3 regions of the Kitasatospora sp. NPDC056651 genome follow, and region 1 is predicted to be linked to each of the others. Evidence: predicted binding sites of a transcription regulator. Region 1 holds the regulator's gene; each other region holds the start of a gene.
What was found. The regulator HrcA, encoded in region 1, represses chaperone genes, less so after heat shock. The targets are predictions, from matches to a motif close to TTNGCACTCNGNNNNNCNGAGTGCNAA.
Positions count from the first base shown of each region.

Region 2: a site for HrcA is predicted at 5,416-5,442, ahead of groL (chaperonin GroEL). Genes of this name have one in related genera too.
Region 3: a site for HrcA is predicted at 3,615-3,641, ahead of groES (co-chaperone GroES). Genes of this name have one in related genera too.

Region 1 is NZ_JBHTWX010000022.1:63,405-69,667, reverse strand. Features, by position in the region: gene dnaJ (molecular chaperone DnaJ) at 1-854, opposite strand, end outside; gene hrcA (heat-inducible transcriptional repressor HrcA) at 936-1,970, opposite strand; gene htpX (zinc metalloprotease HtpX) at 2,255-3,175, shown strand; gene ACFRAR_RS12010 (hypothetical protein) at 3,198-3,782, shown strand; gene ACFRAR_RS12005 (hypothetical protein) at 3,849-4,505, opposite strand; gene ACFRAR_RS12000 (DUF3097 domain-containing protein) at 4,546-5,373, shown strand; gene hemW (radical SAM family heme chaperone HemW) at 5,502-6,263, opposite strand, start outside.
Region 2 is NZ_JBHTWX010000113.1:8,173-14,435, forward strand. Features, by position in the region: gene ACFRAR_RS31825 (HelD family protein) at 1-75, shown strand, start outside; gene ACFRAR_RS31830 (copper homeostasis protein CutC) at 134-820, opposite strand; gene ACFRAR_RS31835 (hypothetical protein) at 936-1,871, opposite strand; gene ACFRAR_RS31840 (PadR family transcriptional regulator) at 1,874-2,233, opposite strand; gene ACFRAR_RS31845 (hypothetical protein) at 2,298-2,951, shown strand; gene ACFRAR_RS31850 (hypothetical protein) at 2,971-3,144, opposite strand; gene ACFRAR_RS31855 (hypothetical protein) at 3,166-3,522, opposite strand; gene groL (chaperonin GroEL) at 3,637-5,259, opposite strand; gene ACFRAR_RS31865 (cold-shock protein) at 5,605-5,808, opposite strand.
Region 3 is NZ_JBHTWX010000052.1:42,961-49,223, forward strand. Features, by position in the region: gene tsaD (tRNA (adenosine(37)-N6)-threonylcarbamoyltransferase complex transferase subunit TsaD) at 1-679, shown strand, start outside; gene ACFRAR_RS21050 (hypothetical protein) at 676-936, shown strand; gene ACFRAR_RS21055 (polysaccharide deacetylase family protein) at 1,017-1,925, shown strand; gene ACFRAR_RS21060 (SAM-dependent methyltransferase) at 1,954-3,120, opposite strand; gene ACFRAR_RS21065 (hypothetical protein) at 3,170-3,511, opposite strand; gene groES (co-chaperone GroES) at 3,783-4,088, shown strand; gene groL (chaperonin GroEL) at 4,205-5,833, shown strand; gene ACFRAR_RS21080 (LysR family transcriptional regulator) at 5,966-6,263, shown strand, end outside.

The sequences.
Region 1 (6,263 bases):
GGCACCTGGGTGCCGAGCGAGGCCGCCGTCATCGGGATGGTGACGGTGCAGTGCAGGTCGTCCCCGCGCCGCTGGAAGATGGTGTGGGTGGTCTCGGCGATCTCGACGTACAGGTCGCCGGCCGGGCCGCCGCCGGGGCCGACCTCGCCCTCGCCGGCCAGCTGGATCCGGGTGCCGTTGTCGACACCGGCCGGGATCTTGACCGTCAGGGTGCGGCGGGCGCGCACCCGGCCGTCGCCGGCGCACTCCGGGCACGGGGTCGGCACCACGGTGCCGAAGCCCTGGCACTGCGGGCAGGGGCGGGAGGTCATGACCTGGCCCAGGAAGGACCGGGTGACCTGGGAGACCTCGCCCTTGCCGCGACACATGTCACAGGTCTGCGCCGAGGTGCCGGGGGCCGCGCCCTCGCCACTGCAGGTGGTGCAGGTGACGGCGGTGTCGACCTGGAGTTCCTTGGTGGTGCCGAAGGCGGCCTCCTCCAGGGTGATCTCCAGCCGGATCATGGCGTCCTGGCCGCGGCGGGTGCGCGAGCGCGGACCGCGCTGGCCGGCCGCGGCGCCGAAGAAGGCGTCCATGATGTCGGAGAAGCCGAAGCCCGCCGCGCCGGCGCCGAAGCCGCCCGCTCCACCGCCGCCCGGGGACAGCGGATCCCCGCCGAGGTCGTAGACCTGGCGCTTCTGCGGATCGGAGAGCACCTCGTAGGCGGCGTTGATCTCCTTGAACCGCTCCTGCGTCTTCGGGTCCGGGTTGACGTCCGGGTGCAGTTCGCGTGCCAGGCGCCGGAACGCCTTCTTGATCTCGTCCTGCCCCGCATCCCGTCGGACGCCGAGTACCGCGTAGTAGTCCGTGGCCACCAAATGCTCCGCTTGTTCCGCCTGTAGTAGTGCTGCGACTGGTAGCCGGTCCGCCGGATTTCCGACGGAACCGGCCGATTGCTAGGACTCGGCCAGGATCTGGCCCACGTACCGCGCCACCGCCCGCACCGCCCCCATTGTGCCCGGGTAGTCCATCCGGGTCGGACCGATCACGCCCAGTTTGGCCACGCTCTCGTCGCCCGAACCGTAGCCGACCGAAACGACCGAGGTGGAATTCAGCCCCTCGTAAGCGTTCTCCCGGCCGATCCGGACCGTCATCGCGGCGTCCCCGGTCTCACCCAGGAGGCGGAGCAGGATGACCTGCTCCTCCAGGGCCTCCAGCACCGGCTGGATGGTGAGCGGGAAGTCGTGTCCGAAGCGGGTCAGGTTGGCCGTGCCGGCCAGCATGATCCGCTCCTCGTTGTGTTCGGCGAGCGTCTCGAACAGGGTCACCAGGACCGTACTGACGGTCGGCCGGTCGGCCTGTTCGAACAGCGCCGGCAGTTCCTCCAGCAGCCCCGGGACCTCCGGGAGGCGCCGACCGGCGGCCCTCGCGTTGATCCGGGCCCGCAGGTCCGACAGGAGCGTCTCCCCGACCGTGCCCGGGCAGTCGACCATCCGCTGCTCGACCCGGCCGGTGTTCGTGATCAGCACCAGCATCACCTTCACCGGGGCCAGCGCCACCAGCTCGATGTGCCGGACGGTGGAGCGGGTCAGCGAGGGGTACTGCACCACCGCGACCTGCCGGGTCAGCTGGGCGAGCAGCCGCACCGTGCGGGCCACCACGTCGTCCAGGTCGACCGCGCCTTCCAGGAAGTGCCGGATGGCCCGGCGCTCGGGGGCGCTCATCGGCTTGACCTCGGCGAGCTTGTCGACGAAGAGGCGGTACCCCTTGTCGGTCGGGATGCGGCCGGCACTGGTGTGCGGCTGGTGGATGTAACCCTCCTCCTCCAGCGCCGCCATGTCGTTGCGGACGGTCGCCGGGGAGACCCCGAGGTTGTGCCGCTCCACCAGGGCCTTGGAGCCGACCGGCTCCTCGGTGCCCACGTAGTCCTGCACGATCGCGCGGAGCACGGCGAGCTTGCGTTCGTCCAGCTGGCGGACCTCACCGGCCATGGGGCACGCACCTCCGTCTTCGCACGTTGTCCGTCTGCGTCCCTTGCTGCGGACCGCTCCCGGCGGCCCCGGCCCTGGCACTCTGAACGCACGAGTGCCAGAACCGTACCTGCCAGTGTAAGGCCCGGGTCCTACGGCAGGAACGGCCCGACCGGCGTGATCCTCCCCGCAGTTCCGGACCGGGCCCGCCGGACCCGGCAGTTCGATCCTCCTGGCGCGGGGGTGGTGCCGGGAGGCCGTCCGGGTGGCAGCATCGAAAGCGACGGCGAACGGAGGAGCAAGCGATGTCGAGCTCGGGCCAGCACTCCCGATTCGCGCCCGACCGCGGCCTGACCGGCCGCATGGTCGCGACGATGTTCGTGATCGGGCTGCTGTACGTGGGTTTCACCGGCCTGCTGATCGTGCTGCTGCGCGGCGCCTGGCCACTGATCGTGCTGATCTCGGGCGGCCTGTTCGTCGCCCAGTTCTGGTTCAGCGACAAGATCACCGAACGGGCGATGGGCGCCCACCAGGTGTCCCCGGAGCAGTTCCCCCAGCTGCACGGCACCATCGACCGGCTCTGCGCGCTGGCCGACATGCCCAAACCGCGGGTGGCCGTCGCCGACAACGACATGCCGAACGCCTTCGCCACCGGCCGCAACCCGCAGAACGCGGTGGTCTGCGTGACCACCGGGCTGCTGCGCCGGCTGGAGCCGGAGGAGCTGGAGGGCGTCCTCGCCCACGAGCTGTCGCACGTCGCCCACCGGGACGTCGCGGTGATGACGATCGCCGGGTTCCTCGGCGTCCTCGCCGGGGCGATGACCAGGATCGCCGTGTACGGCGGGTTCATGGGCGGCGGGCGCAACAACAACGACCAGAACGCGGCCATCCTCGCGCTGATCGTCCCGCTGGTGTCGATGCTCGTGTACGCGATCAGCTTCCTGCTCACCCGGCTGCTGTCCCGCTACCGCGAGCTGGCCGCGGACCGGGCCGCCGCCCAGCTCACCGGGCGGCCCAGCGCGCTGGCCTCCGCGCTGACCAAGGTGACCGGGCAGATCGCGGCCATCCCCAGCAAGGACCTGCGCCAGGCGCAGCCGTACAACGCCTTCTACTTCGCCCCCGCGCTGAGCGCCCGGGAGGCCGCCTCGCAGCTGTTCTCCACCCACCCGACGCTGGAGAAGCGGCTGGAGCAGCTGGCGAGGATCTCCGAGCAGCTCGGCCACTGAGCCCCTCCCCGAAAGGACCACCGTGGGATTCCTGGACACCCTGTTCGGCCGCAGCAAGCCCGTCAAGCCCGACCTGGACCAGCTGTTCGGCGTGCCGTCCGCCGCGCTCACCCTGGAGGCCGGGGCCGGGTTCACCCCCACCGGGCTCGGCTCGGTCTGCTTCGCGGCCGTCGAGGGCGCGGCCTTCGTCCAGGTCGAGCAACAGGTCCGGGCGCTGCTGGACGCCGACACCGAGCGCGGCGGCGTCCCGGTGGAGGCCTCCAAGGACGGCTACGGCTACTCCTGGCTGCTCGCCCGGCACCTGCCCGAGGAGCTGCCGGAGCTGGTGAACGACCTGCACGCGGTCAACAGCGAGCTGGAGGCGAACGGCTTCGGGCCGCAGCTGCTCTGCTCGCTGGTGGGCTTCCGCGACCCGCAGGGGCAGTCGCTGGCGCTGGTGTACCTCTACAAGCGGGGCACGTTCTACCCCTTCGCCCCGATGCCGGGCGGCGGGGAGCGGCGCAACAGCCCGCTGGAGCTCCAGGTCAACGCGATGCTGGGGAACGACCTGCGGCTGGAGAAGGACCTGAGCCGCTGGTTCCCGGTCTGGGGCGCGCCGGGCCTCTGAGGAGCCGCCCGGCACGCCCCGTCCGCCCTGGCGGGCCCGCTACGACCGTGCGGCTACGACGTGCGGCTACGACACCGCGCTGACGGCCAGTCCGAACAGGAACCGGACCGCCAGGACGCAACCGAGCAGCAGGAACCCGCACACGAGCAGCAGCCCGGCCATCCAGGCCAGGTCGACGAGCCGGTCCCCGGCGGTTCGCGGGACGTCCCAGGGGTCGCCGGACTCGTCCCGGAGGAGTTCCGGGGCGGGCAGCGGGCCCGCGAGGCCCAGACGCATGTGCTCCTCGGAGCAGTACGTCCGGGTGAGCAGCTCGGCGCAGCGGCGGTCGATCTCCAGGGACAGCCACCCCTCGGGCAGCTCCAGGCGCCCGCCGGCCGTCGTCCTGGACTCGGTCCGGCCGCAGACCTCGCACCGCTCCAGGTCCTCGCCGTCCTCGCCGTCGCCCTCGTCGTCGCCCTCCGGTCCGTCCGGCTCCGGCTGCCCGCCGTCGGCGCCCGGGGCCGCTGCGGCGGCCTGTGCGGCGACCTGTGCGGCGGCCGTCCCGGTGTCCCTGGTGTTCGCCAGCTCCGCCGCGACGAAGAGGCCGAAGGCGACCGCGAGGGTGATCACGGAGACGGCGGCGTACTGCGGCCGGCTGTCCTTCACGAAGCCGAAGGCCGCCCCGGAGAGCGCGAGGAAGAGGAGGGTCCCGGCCCGGACGGCACGGGATTGGAAGCGGTGCATGCGGTGATCATGCCAGCGCCCGGTCCCTATGATCACCCGTATGCGCAGCCGCCAGTACGGACCGGACCTGACCCCGCCGTGGAAGAAGCAACAGCCCGCCCCGGAGGTGCCCGCCGAGCGGGACCTGGTGGTCGAGGAGGCGGCGACGGGCTTCTGCGGGGCGGTGGTGCGCTGCGAGAAGACCGCCGAGGGGTTCACCGTCACCCTGGAGGACCGGTTCGGCAAGCACCGGGTGTTCCCGATGGTCCCGCGCGGCTTCCTGCTGGAGGGCCGGGCGGTCACGCTCATCCGCCCGGCCGGCCCGGCCCCCTCCCGGGCGCCCGGGCGCACCGCCTCCGGCTCGGTCGCCGTCCCCGGCGCCCGCGCCCGGGTCGCCCGCGAGTCGCGCATCTACGTCGAGGGCCGGCACGACGCGGAGCTGGTCGAGCGGGTCTGGGGCGACGACCTGCGGATCGAGGGCGTGGTCGTCGAGTACCTGCGCGGCATCGACGACCTGCCCGCGATCGTCGCCGACTTCGCCCCCGGCCCGGGCCGGCGCCTCGGCGTCCTGGTCGACCACCTGCTCCCCGGCACCAAGGAGCACCGCATCGCCGCCCAGGTCACCGGCGACGCGGTGCTGGTCGTCGGCCACCCCTACATCGACATCTGGCAGGCCGTGAAGCCCGCCAGCGTCGGCATCCCCGGCTGGCCCGCCGTCCCCCGGGGCGAGGACTGGAAGGAGGGCACCTGCCGCCGCCTCGGCTGGCCTGTGGACACCCCGGCGGCCTGGAAGCACATCCTGTCGAAGGTGGACTCCTACAAGGACCTTGAGCCCGAACTCCTCGGCCGGGTCGAGGAGTTGATCGACTTCACCGCCCTGCCGGAGTGACGGGGAACGGTCGCCGCGCCCCAGACCACCGACGACCATGACGGCGCGACGCCTCGGACCCCGTCACCCGGTCATCGATGGCGGTCATTGCGCGCTCCCTCCGACGGCTGACACCACGTTGACGACACTCAGTCCACCAGGTCACGTACCACCGCGTCGGCGAGCAGCCGGCCCCGGAGGGTGAGGACGGCGCGGCCCCGCTCGTAGGGGGCGGGGGCGAGGAGGCCGTCGGCGAGGTGCCGGGCGGCGGCCTCGCGGCCGGTGGCGGTGAGGAGGTCGAGGGCGACGCCCTCGACCAGGCGCAGTTCGAGGAGGACGCGTTCGACGCGGCGGTCCTCGTCGGCCAGCACCTCGCGGGCCTGGGCCGGGGTGCGGTGCTCGGCGAGGGCCCGGGCGTAGGCGGCGGGGTGCTTGGCGTTCCACCAGCGGACGCCGCCGACGTGGCTGTGGGCGCCGGGGCCGGCGCCCCACCAGTCGGCGCCGGTCCAGTAGAGCTCGTTGTGGCGGCAGCGGCCCTCGGGGGTGGTCGCCCAGTTGGAGACCTCGTACCAGGAGTAGCCGGCGGCGGCGAGCGCCTCCTCGGCGATCAGGTAGCGGTCGGCGTGCACGTCGTCGTCGATCATCGGCAGTTCGCCCCGCTTGACCCGGGCGGCCAGTCGGGTGCCCTCCTCGACGATCAGCGAGTAGGCGGAGACGTGGTCGGGCCCGGCGCCGATGGCGGCGTCCAGGGAGGCCCGCCAGTCGTCGTCCGACTCGCCCGGGGTGCCGTAGATGAGGTCGAGGTTGACGTGCTCGAAGCCGGCCGCCCGGGCCTCGGCCACGCAGGCCTCGGGGCGGCCCGGGGTGTGGTGGCGGTCGAGCAGCGCCAGGACGTGCGGGCGGGCGCTCTG
Region 2 (6,263 bases), on a different contig from region 1:
TACGTGGCGCTGACCCGGGCCGTCTCCGGGCTGACGGTGCTGCACGCCGAGCCGCTGCCGGAGCAGTTGGGGTGAGGCGCGCGAAGGGGCCGGTCCTCGGACCGGCCCCTTCGGACCCGCGCCCAGGCGTCGATCAGGCGTCGATCAGCGCCCGCCACTCGGCGACCTTGGCCGGGTCGACCGGCGTCAGCCAGCCGTCGGCCCGCACCGCGCCACCGACGTGGAAGGCGTCGAAGCCCTCCGCCCGCAGCTCCTTCAGGTGCTCGGCCCGCAGGCCGCCGCCGATCAGGATCCGCTGCCGGTACCCGGGCTCGCCGGCCCGCGCCAGCTCGGCGGACAGCACCGCACGCCCGGCGTCCACCCCGGCGGCGGAGCCGGAGGTGAGGAAGGTGTCCAGGCCGGGCAGTGCGCCGACGGCGGCCCGCAGGGCGGCCCGGTCGGCGCTGTGGTCGATCGCCCGGTGGAAGGTCCAGCGGCAGCCGGCGATCGCCTCGGCGACGGCCGTGGTCGTGGCCAGGTCGACGGCGCCCCGGGCGTCGAGGAAGCCGAGGACGAACTCCTCGGCCCCCTCGGCCCGCAGCGCGGCGGCCCGGGCGCACAGCTCGTCCACGTCGCCGGGGGCGAAGCCGTCCCGAATCCGCAGCATGACCCGCAGCGGGATGCCGACGGCGGCCCGGATCCGGCCGAAGTCCTCGACGGACGGGGTGAGGCCGTCGGCGGCCATGTCGGTGACCAGTTCGAGCCGGTCGGCGCCGCCCGACTCGGCGGCCTGGGCGTCCTGGGGGGTCAGCGCGATGACTTCGAAAATTGGTCTAGACATATTCGACAGAGTGCCACATCCGAAGACCCCCGGCGACCCCGGACCGGCGAGCTTCGGCCGAAAGCGACCACCCCCAGACCACCCCCGGCCACCCCCGGCCGCCACCGGCCGCCGCTCAGGCCGCCAGCCGCCCGCCCGGCCCGGACCGCCCCTTCCGACGGACCGCCAGCGCCAGCGCCACGGCCGCCACCACCGCCACCGCGGCCGGCTGCAACAGCTTCCAGACCCCGCCCTCCTGCTGCCACAGCCCGTGCAGATTGACGCTGAACACCCACGGCAGCGCCGCCAGACCCGGAACGGCCACCAGGTACCGGTCGCGCACCACCGCCACCACCATCAGCAGCGGCACGGCGACCATCGCCATCCGCCACTGCGAGTCCAGCTGGAACCAGCTGGTGTAGACGTTGTCCGTGAACGCCGCGAGCGGGGCCGCCACCGCCGCCGCCAGCAGCAGGCTCCGCTCCCGCCAGGTCGGCACCGGCAGCATGTCGCCCGGCGCGGCCAGCAGCAACAGGGCCCACATCACGAACGGGCCGTCCCACTGGAAGGCGTAGAGGAACTCCCAGAACGGCTGGAGCGTCTCCGGCGAGCGCGCCGCGCGCACGAGGTCCGCCACGGCCATCAGCGCCGCCAGTCCCGCCAGCAGCTTCGCCGCCCACCACCGGCCGGCCAGCGCCGCGACGGCGGAGAGCATCGCCGGCCCCAGCAGCGCCCAGTCCGGCAGGAGGAACGACGTCCCCCAGGCCTCGGGCGACGCGCCGGCCTCCAGGTAGCCCAGCAGCGCCTGACCCGCCGCCAGCCCGCCGACGGCCCCGGCCACCAGCGGCGCGGCCAGCGCCGCCAGCCGTCCGCCCCGGGACGTCGAGGTCAGCCCGGTCCGCATCCGCAGCCCGTACGCACCCAGGTCGAGCAGTTCCCGCGCCTTGTCGACCGGGCCCACGCCCTCCGTGGTGTCGGCGAAGACGACGACCAGCTCGTCGCCCCGCTCCCGGCGGTACCGGCCCGGGTAGAGCGCCAGCGCGGTCCGGACCGCGACGGTCGTGCCGCTCATGCTCATGCGAAGGCCCCCCCGACCCTCGGACGGACCGCGACGACGGAGACGGACAGTCGGCGCTCGGCCTCGGTGGCCACCGCCCGCAGCCGCTCGGCCTCGGCGGCCAGCGCCCCCCGGCCGTCGGCGGTCAGCGCGTAGCTGCGCCGGGCGCGGCCGTCCACCACCTCCTCGGCGGCGACCTCGATCAGGCCCTGCTGGAGCAGCCGGTCGAGCGCCCCGTAGAGCGTGCCGGTGCGCATCCTGACCCGGCCGTCGGAGATCTCGGAGATCTCCTGGATGAGCGCGTAGCCGTGCCGCGGGGCATCGGCCAGCGCGGTGAGCAGAAGCAGCGTCGGCTCCTGCATGGCGCGTTCTGTCATGCGCCTACATATATCGCCGACCGGCATATCCTGTCCACGGCGGGATCCCGGCAGAATGGGCCGCATGCCCACCGAGACCGACGACCTGCTCGCCGACTGGACCGCCCTGCTGCACCGCTGCGGGGCCGCCGCCGACCCCGGGCCGTACGGACGGGAGCTGCTGCGCCGCTGGGCGCAACCGTGGCGCCGGTACCACACCGTCGCGCACCTGCGCGCGGTGCTGGGCCACGTCGACGAGCTGGCCGGGCACGCCGCCGACCCGGACGCCGTCCGCCTCGCGGCCTGGTTCCACGACGCCGTGTACCGCCCCGACCGCACCGAGAACGAGGAGCGCAGCGCCGCCCTGGCCGTCCGCGCGCTGACCGCCGCCGGCCTGCCCGCCGAGCGGGTCGCCGAGGTCGAGCGCCTCGTCCTGCTCACCGCCGGCCACGACCCGGCCCCCGGCGACCGCGACGGCGAGGTGCTCTGCGACGCGGACCTCGCCGTCCTCGGCGGCACCCCCGAGGCGTACGCGGCGTACGCGGCCGCCGTCCGCGAGGAGTACGGCTTCGTCCCCGAGCCGGACTTCCGGGCCGGCCGGGCCGCCGTGCTGCGCCACCTGCTCGCCCTGCCCGCGCTCTACCGCGGCCCCGTCGCCCGCGACCGCTTCACCGCGGCCGCCCTCGCCAACCTGACGGCCGAACTCGGCACCCTGACCGCCGAACTCGGCGCCCCCTGACGCCGCCCCCGCGCGCCCGTCAGCTCCACCGCGCCCTCAGCCGGTCCGCGGCGGCCATGCCGCCCGTCACCGACAGGACCCGCCCCGCGATGGCCCACCACACGTCGTGGTCGGCCCCCGACACCTCCAGTACCCCCCACCACAGCCCGAGCCCGCAGCACCCGCCCAGCACACCCCACACCCAGCGCTTCATGCCGCGCACCGTACACGGCCGCTAGGAGAGCTCCCCCACCGGTGCCACCACCACGCCCCGCTTGCCGCACACCCAGTGCGGCTCCGGCCCCAGCTCGGGCTCCACGCCGAGCGCGTGCGGGTCCCCGTCGGCCGCGCAGTCGGCGCACAGCGGCCAGCGTCCGTACGCCTCCAGCAGTGCGTCCTGGACGTCCTGGGCGACCAGTCCGAGGACGTAATCGGTGCCGTCCGGCCACTGCTCCAGCCACCAGCGGCGGTGCGTCACGGCCTGCTCCACCAGCGAGACGACGGCGGCGTCCGCCACGTCCCGCGCGGTGAGGTCGGCCAGGATCAGTGCCCGCGCGTTGTGCAGGGCGTTCTCGATGTCGTCAGCAGCCATCCGTCCATTCTCCGACGCGACCGGGGCAACGACGAAAACGCCGCGTGGGCGGCTCCCCGAAGGGAACCGCCCACGCGGACGAGGAACCAGCCGATCCGATCGGAAAGATCAGGATCAGAAGTCCATGTCACCGCCCGGCATGCCGCCGCCGGCGGCCGCGGCGGCCTTCTCCGGCTTGTCGGCGATGACGGCCTCGGTGGTGAGGAACAGCGCCGCGATGGAGGCGGCGTTCTGCAGCGCGGAGCGGGTGACCTTGGCCGGGTCGATGATGCCCTCGGCGACCAGGTCGACGTACTCGTTGGTGGCGGCGTTCAGGCCGTGACCGGCGGGGAGGTTGCGCACCTTCTCCACCACGACGCCACCCTCCAGGCCGGCGTTGGTCGCGATCTGCTTGATCGGGGCCTCCAGCGCGACCTTGACGATGTTGGCACCGGTGGCCTCGTCGCCGTCCAGCTCCAGCTTGTCGAACGCGACACCGGCCTGCAGCAGGGCGACGCCACCACCGGCGACGATGCCCTCCTCGACGGCGGCCTTGGCGTTGCGGACGGCGTCCTCGATGCGGTGCTTGCGCTCCTTGAGCTCCACCTCGGTGGCCGCGCCGGCCTTGATGACGGCCACGCCGCCGGCCAGCTTGGCGAGGCGCTCCTGGAGCTTCTCGCGGTCGTAGTCCGAGTCGCTGTTCTCGATCTCGGCGCGGATCTGGTTCACGCGGCCCGCGACCTGCTCGCTGTCGCCGCCACCGTCGACGATGGTGGTCTCGTCCTTGGTGATGACCACCTTGCGGGCGGTGCCCAGCAGGTCGATGCCGGCGCTCTCCAGCTTCAGGCCGACCTCCTCGGAGATGACGGTGCCACCGGTGAGGATGGCGATGTCGCCGAGCATGGCCTTGCGGCGGTCACCGAAGCCCGGGGCCTTGACGGCGACGGACTTGAAGGTGCCACGGATCTTGTTCACGACCAGGGTCGACAGGGCCTCGCCCTCGACGTCCTCGGCGATGATGACGAGCGGCTTGCCGCTCTGCATGACCTTCTCCAGCAGCGGGAGCAGGTCCTTGACCGAGCCGATCTTGGAGTTGGCGATGAGGATGTACGGGTCCTCGAAGGTCGCCTCCATGCGCTCCAGGTCGGTGGCGAAGTAGGCGGAGATGTAGCCCTTGTCGAAGCGCATGCCCTCGGTGAGCTCGAGCTCCAGACCGAAGGTGTTGCTCTCCTCGACGGTGATGACGCCTTCCTTGCCGACCTTGTCCATGGCCTCGGCGATCAGCTCGCCGATCTGGGTGTCAGCGGCGGAGATGGAGGCGGTGGAGGCGATCTGCTCCTTGGTCTCCACGTCCTTGGCCTGGGCCAGCAGCTGGTCCGAGACGGCGGCGACGGCCTTCTCGATGCCGCGCTTCAGGGCCATCGGGTTGGCGCCGGCGGCGACGTTGCGCAGACCCTCGCGAACCAGGGCCTGGGCGAGCACGGTGGCGGTGGTGGTGCCGTCACCCGCGACGTCGTCCGTCTTCTTGGCGACCTCCTTGACGAGCTCCGCACCGATCTTCTCGTACGGGTCCTCGAGCTCGATCTCCTTGGCGATGGAGACACCGTCGTTGGTGATCGTGGGGGCGCCCCACTTCTTCTCCAGCACGACGTTGCGGCCCTTGGGGCCGAGCGTGACCTTCACCGCGTCGGCGAGCTGGTTCATGCCACGCTCAAGGCCGCGGCGAGCTTCCTCATCAAAGGCGATGATCTTGGCCATCAGAAGTGGTCCTCCGGGACACGGTCGACTGCTCGGACCAAGGGGTGCCCGCGACGGACGGCCCTGGTGCGCGGAGGTCCATTCCCCTACCGCTCCCGGGGGCCTCACCGACCCGGTCCGCTGTCACTCTCACACTGTGAGTGCTAACGCCAATGATTAGCACTCCGGGTGGTCGAGTGCAAGCCCCACCGCCGATCCGCGAGCCGCCGACGGAGCCGTCCGGGAACGCCACCGGAGCCGTCCGGGAACGCCGACGGGCCCGCACGACACGCGTCGCGCGGGCCCGCCGAGAAGCGAGTGGTCACCAGCCGTGGGGCCGAGCCGAGCTCCTGGAGCCGGAAGGGGTCAGACCGCGGCGCGGACCATGTCCGCCTGCGGGCCCTTCTGTCCCTGGGAGATCTCGAACTCGACCCGCTGGCCCTCCTCGAGGGTGCGGTAGCCGTCCATCTGGATCGCGCTGTAGTGGACGAAGACGTCCGCACCACCGTCGACCGCGATGAAGCCGTAGCCCTTCTCCGCGTTGAACCACTTGACGGTGCCCTGAGCCATTCCGAACTCCCCTAGTGCTGTGCTGGCCCTTCACGCGCCCGCAGGTCGCGGGCCCGGGTTGGTTGAAGGCCGGCCCGGGGAACCCCCCCTGGGCGCAGCCGTGCACGCCGCAACCCACCGTTCAGGACGCCAGGCGGCTTCCGTCGAGCGGGTGATTGCGTCGACCGCCGCTGAATGTATCCGGATCGACGCCCTCTGCAACAGAGCCAGCCACCGGTAATTCCGCCGGGGCGTCAAGGGACAGTACGGGCCGAATCGGAATGTTCTCGGCATTTCACGCCGGACATAGCGGACGAATTACTCAAATGTCCGCCGGAATTCTGACAGCAGCCTGACATGTTTCACGGGCCGGTCTCACCGGCCGAACGCCCTGGGGCTGAGCACCGCACGGGCCGAAAGGGAATCCCTGTTCCCAGCCGAGCCACACTCTACTCCGACTCGACCCGGAAATATTC
Region 3 (6,263 bases), on a different contig from region 1:
CTCGCTGCTGCTCAGCGAGGACATCACCAGCGACGTCCGCCCGCTCGGCGCGACCATCGACGACGCGGCCGGCGAGGCCTTCGACAAGGTCGCCCGGGTGCTCGGCCTGGGCTTCCCCGGCGGCCCGATCGTCGACCGGACGGCCCGCGAGGGCGACCCGAAGGCGATCGCCTTCCCGCGCGGCCTCACCGGCAGGAACGACCCCGAGTACGACTTCTCCTTCTCCGGCCTGAAGACCGCCGTCGCCCGCTGGGTGGAGGCCAAGCGCCGGGCCGGCGAGGAGGTGCCGATCGCCGACGTGGCGGCGTCCTTCCAGGAGGCGGTCACCGACGTGCTCACCCGCAAGGCCGTCAAGGCGTGCAAGGACAGCGGCGTCGACCACCTGATGATCGGCGGCGGCGTGGCGGCCAACTCGCGGCTGCGCGAGATGGCCCGGCAGCGCTGCGACCGGGCCGGCATCCGGCTGCGGGTGCCCCGGCCGGGCCTGTGCACCGACAACGGCGCGATGGTCGCGGCGCTCGGCGCCGAGATGGTGTGGCGCGACCGCGCGCCGTCCTCCCTCGACCTGTCGGCGGACTCCTCGCTGCCCGTCACCGACGTCCACGTGCCCGCCGCGGACATCGGGCACGGGGGCTTCCACGGCCAGGCCTACGACGCCCTCGGCGGTGGCGCGGCATGACCGTCGCCGCGATGTGGGAGGCCCGGGCGGCGGCCGGCCGTGGGGCCGAACTCGCCGCCTGGGCGCGGGAGTCGGCGCTGTCCGCGCTGCGCGGCTCGGCCGGGCTGGAGCGCCTCGAACTGCTCTCCGCCCCCGGTGAGAGGGTGCTGCTGATCGCCTGGTGGAGCGGTGAGCCGGTGCCGGTCGCCGACCCGCCGGCCGAGCTGCTCGGCCGCCCGGTGCACCGCTGGTCCTTCACCAGCGAGCACGCCGAGTAGCCCGGAAGCGGGAACCGCTGCCCCGGCCGTTACCGTGCATAGCGGAGAGAAGGCCGGACGGGAAGCGGGAGCACACTGCGGTGATCAGCGACGGGCGGAGCAGGACCAGGACGTACGCGGCGGGGGCGCTGGCCCTGCTGGCCTTCGCCACCGGATGCGGCGACAACGGGGGCGGCGGCAGCGCCCCGGCCGCCCAGGGCACCGGCACCGCCTCGGCCGCGCCCCGGCCCACCGGCGGGGCGCCGGCCACCGCCGCCCCGACCACCGCGGCTCCGGCGGGCGCGGACGCGGCGGCCTGGGCCAAGTGGAACCTCACCCCGCTCGCCCCCGCCCCGGCGCCGCCCGCCGACAAGCCGATCAAGCTCGAACGGACCGGCACCGTACCGGTGTTCAGCGAGGTGAAGACGAACGACAAGGTCGTCTTCGTCACCATCGACGACGGGGCCGAGAAGGACCCGAAGTTCGTCGAGATGCTGACCGACCTCAAGGTGCCGATATCGATGTTCCTGACCCGGGACATAGTCAGGAACGACTACGCCTACTTCAAGCCGCTCCAGGCACTGGGCAACCACATCCAGAACCACACCGTGGACCACCCGGTGATGAGCAAGATCCCGGCCGAGAAGCAGAAGTCCGAGATCTGCGACGCCCAGTCCGCGCTCACCCAGCAGTACGGCACCGCCCCGCTGCTGTTCCGCCCGCCGTTCGGCGACGGCGCCGGCACCGCGACGCTCAACACCTCGGTGCAGCAGTGCGGCCCGCGCGCCATCGTGCTGTGGCGCGAGTCGATGCAGATCCACGACATGCAGTACCAGGCGGGGGACAAGAAGCTGAAGCCAGGCGACATCATCCTGGCGCACTTCCGCGGCCCCTCGGAGCTCAAGGGCGCCACGATGACCCAGATGTTCGGCGACCTGCTGGCCCGGATCCAGGAGCAGGGCTTCTCGGTGGCCCGGCTGGAGGACTACATCCAGGCACCCGCCTCCTGACCCGGAACCCGGGCGCCCGCCTCCTGGCTCAGACCGGCTGCCCCAGCATCATCAGCGGGCCGTGGTCGGTGCGGCTGAGGATCACCGTGACGGTGTTCGGCCCGGACGGCTTGAGCTGGCGGCGCAGTTCCTCCGGGGTGATCGCCATCCCGCGCTTCTTGATCACCACCGTGCCGACCGCCCGCTCGCGCAGCAGCGCCTTCAGCTTCTTGATGTTGAACGGCAGCACGTCGGTGAGCTCGAAGGCGTGCGCGTACGGGGTGGGGACCAGCTCGTCGGCGGTCAGGTAGGCGATCTTCGGGTCGATCAGTCGCCCGCCCACCTGCCCGGCCACCTCGGCCACCAGGTGGGCCCGGATCACCGCGCCGTCCGGCTCGTACAGGTAGCGCCCGACCGGGCCGGCCGGCGGGTCGGGCAGGTCGCCGCCGGTCAGGCTGGCGCCCTGCGGCAGCAGGGTGGCGCGGTGCGGGCCGGCGGCCCCGGTGCCGAACCAGAGCACCGCCTCCTTGACGTCGCCGTGGTCGGAGACCCACTCGGCCTCGGCGTCCTCGGGGACGGCCTCGTGCGGGATGCCCGGGGCGACCTTCAGCGCGCCGATCGGGGTCCGCCGGCCGGCCTCGATCGCCCAGGAGAGCGGCGGGGCGTACGCCTCGGGGTCGAACACCCGGCCGCGTGAGGTGCGCCGGGCCGGGTCGGTGAACACCGCGTCGTAGCCGGTGACGTCCACCTCGGCGACGTCCGCGCAGCGCACCTCGACCAGCTCGGCCAGGCCCAGCGCGGCGGCGTTCGCGGCGGTGGCGGCGCAGGCCGCCGGGTCCTTGTCGACGGCCAGCACCTCGATGCCCGCCCGGGCCAGCGCCAGCACGTCCCCGCCGATGCCGCAGCACAGGTCCGCCAGCCGTCGCACGCCCAGGGCGGCGAAGCGCCGCGCCCGCCACTCGGCCACGGCGCGCCGGGTGGACTGCTCGACGCCGTTGGGCGTGAAGTACATCAGGTCGGCGTCGGCCCCGAACTTGGCCCGGGCCCGCTGCCGCAGCCGCGCCTGCCCGAACGCCGCCGACACCAGCTCCGCGGGGTGCTCCCGCCGCAGCCGGGTCGCCAGCGCGAGTTCCTCCCCGGGGGTGAACTCGCGCAACTCGGCGAGCAGGGCCTGGCCCTCGGGCGTCAGCAGCGGCTGGAGGTTCTCGGTGTCCACGGGGCCATTCTCGCCGGTCGGCGGGCTCGCGAGCGCACCGTCCGGCCGGTCACCGGAGGGCGCCGGAGGAGAGCAGCGCGGGCAGGACGAACGGGGCGATCGCGGCGGCGACCGGGAGGAGCCGGTAGCCGGACCGGACGCTGCGGACGGCCGTCACGACGCTCACCGCGAGGGCGATCACCGGGGCGGCCATGAACGCGACGGCCAGGGTGGCCCAGGCGCTGCCGTCCCCGTCGTCGCCGCCGTCGAAGCCGGCGGCGATGCCGACGAGGCAGACGAGGTAGAAGGCGGCGACCGGGAGCGCCGCTCCCAGCAGGAGCAGCGTCGGCAGGGCCAGCGAGGCGTCCTTGAGCCGGGACGGGCCGATGCGGACGGCCGGGATCGGAGTCATGCCACGAGTCTGTCGAGCGGGGCCGGGTCGCACATGAGTACGGCTACTCATCCGTTTTCCGGGGGTCCCCGGGTGCGTCTTCCGGGGTTTCCGAGGCGCGCCGTTGGCACTCTGGTTGACTGAGTGCTAACACGGCCCTATGGTCGTCCTTGGCACTCACCACCTGGAGAGTGCTAACGCGACGACGTGTGTCTGACCCCCGCGACGGCAGACCCGCAGGATCGCCCCTACCCGTTAGAAAACCCCGTAATCTCCGAAGGGGAGCTCGGACGTGACCACCAGCAGCAAGGTTGCCATCAAGCCGCTCGAGGACCGCATCGTGGTCCAGCCGCTCGACGCCGAGACCACCACGGCCTCCGGCCTGGTTATCCCGGACACCGCCAAGGAGAAGCCCCAGGAGGGCGTCGTCCTGGCCGTCGGCCCGGGCCGCTTCGAGGACGGCCAGCGTCTGCCGCTCGACGTCGCCGTCGGTGACATCGTCCTGTACTCGAAGTACGGCGGCACCGAGGTGAAGTACCAGGGCGAGGAGTACCTGGTGCTCTCGGCCCGCGACGTTCTCGCGATCATCGAGAAGTAAGACGTTCCGACCCGCCCCGGATCCGTGTCCCAAGTGACAGGGGCCCGGGGCGTGGTCGTTGGTTCACGTAGTTCGGCGGCCGGTGGCCCGGTCGCAGCCCCGAGGGAATAGGGAACATGGCGAAGATCCTGCAGTTCGACGAGGACGCCCGCCGCTCGCTGGAGCGCGGTGTCAACAAGCTGGCCGACACCGTCAAGGTGACCATCGGCCCCAAGGGCCGCAACGTCGTCATCGACAAGAAGTTCGGCGCCCCGACCATCACCAACGACGGTGTCACCATCGCCCGCGAGGTCGAGCTGGACGACCCGTACGAGAACCTTGGCGCGCAGCTCGTCAAGGAGGTCGCCACCAAGACCAACGACGTCGCCGGTGACGGCACCACCACCGCCACCGTGCTGGCCCAGGCCCTGGTGAACGAGGGTCTGCGCAACGTCGCCGCCGGTGCCGGCCCGGCCGCCCTGAAGAAGGGCATCGACAAGGCCGTCGCCGCCGTCTCCGAGCACCTGCTCTCCATCGCCCGCGAGATCGAGGGCAAGGACGACGTCGCCGCCGTCGCGTCCCTCTCCGCGCAGGACACCCAGGTCGGCGAGCTGATCGCCGAGGCGATCGACAAGGTCGGCAAGGACGGTGTCATCACCGTCGAGGAGTCGAACACCTTCGGCGTGGAGCTGGACTTCACCGAGGGCATGCAGTTCGACAAGGGCTACCTGTCGCCGTACTTCGTCACCGACGCGGAGCGGCAGGAGGCGGTCCTGGAGGACCCGTACATCCTGATCAACCAGGGCAAGATCTCCTCCATCCAGGAGCTGCTGCCGCTGCTGGAGAAGATCCTCCAGGGCGGTGCCTCGAAGCCGCTGCTGATCATCGCCGAGGACGTCGACGGCGAGGCGCTGTCGACCCTGGTCGTGAACAAGATCCGTGGCACCTTCAACGCCGTCGCCGTCAAGGCCCCGGGCTTCGGCGACCGCCGCAAGGCGATCCTCGGCGACCTGGCCGTCCTGACCGGTGGCCAGGTCATCTCCGAGGAGGTCGGCCTCAAGCTCGACCAGGTCGGCGTGGACGTGCTGGGCACCGCCCGCCGCGTGACCATCACCAAGGACGAGACCACCGTCGTCGACGGTGCCGGTGACGCCGAGGCCGTGGCCGGCCGCGTCGCCCAGATCAAGGGCGAGATCGCCGCGACCGACTCCGACTGGGACCGCGAGAAGCTGCAGGAGCGCCTGGCCAAGCTGGCCGGCGGCGTCTGCGTCATCAAGGTCGGCGCCGCCACCGAGGTGGAGCTGAAGGAGCGCAAGCACCGCCTGGAGGACGCCATCTCGGCGACCCGCGCCGCGGTCGAGGAGGGCATCGTCGCCGGCGGTGGCGCCTCCCTGGTCCACGCCGCCAAGGTGCTGGACGGCGGCCTGGGCCTGTCGGGTGACGAGGCCACCGGTGTCTCCGTGGTCCGCAAGGCGCTGCACGAGCCGCTGCGCTGGATCGCCCAGAACGCCGGCCTCGAGGGTTACGTCATCACCCACAAGGTCGCCGAGCTGGAGACGGGCTTCGGCTACAACGCCGCCACCGGCGAGTACGGCGACCTGGTGAAGGCCGGCGTCATCGACCCGGTCAAGGTCACCCGCTCCGCCCTGGAGAACGCCGCCTCGATCGCCTCCCTGCTCCTCACCACCGAGACCCTCGTGGTGGAGAAGAAGGAGGAGGAGGCCGAGGCCGGTCACTCGCACGGCGGTCACGGCCACTCGCACTGAGGCTCCGACGCCTGACCGGAGGCCCGGTCCGCTCCCTCGGGGAGGCGGGCCGGGCCTCCGGCGTTGGTGATCTTGAGCTTTCAACTATCAGCAGAATTTTGCAGAATACAAAGATTGCCTTATAACTAAAGCATGATCGAGGCCCGCCACCTGCGCGTCCTGCGTGCCGTCGCCCGCACCGGCTCCTTCTCCGCCGCCGCCCGTGAGCTGGGGTGTACCCAGCCCGCCATCAGCCAGCAGATGAAGGCCCTGGAGAAGTCCGTGGACACCCCGCTGGTGGTCCGCTCGGGCCGCGGGATGCAGCTCAGCGAGGCCGGGCGGGTCCTGCTCAAGCATGCCACCGGAATCCTGGCCGGGCTCTCCGCCGCCGAGGAGGAGGTGGCCGCGATCGCCGGGCTGCGGGCCGGGCGGGTGCGGCTGGTGTCCTTCC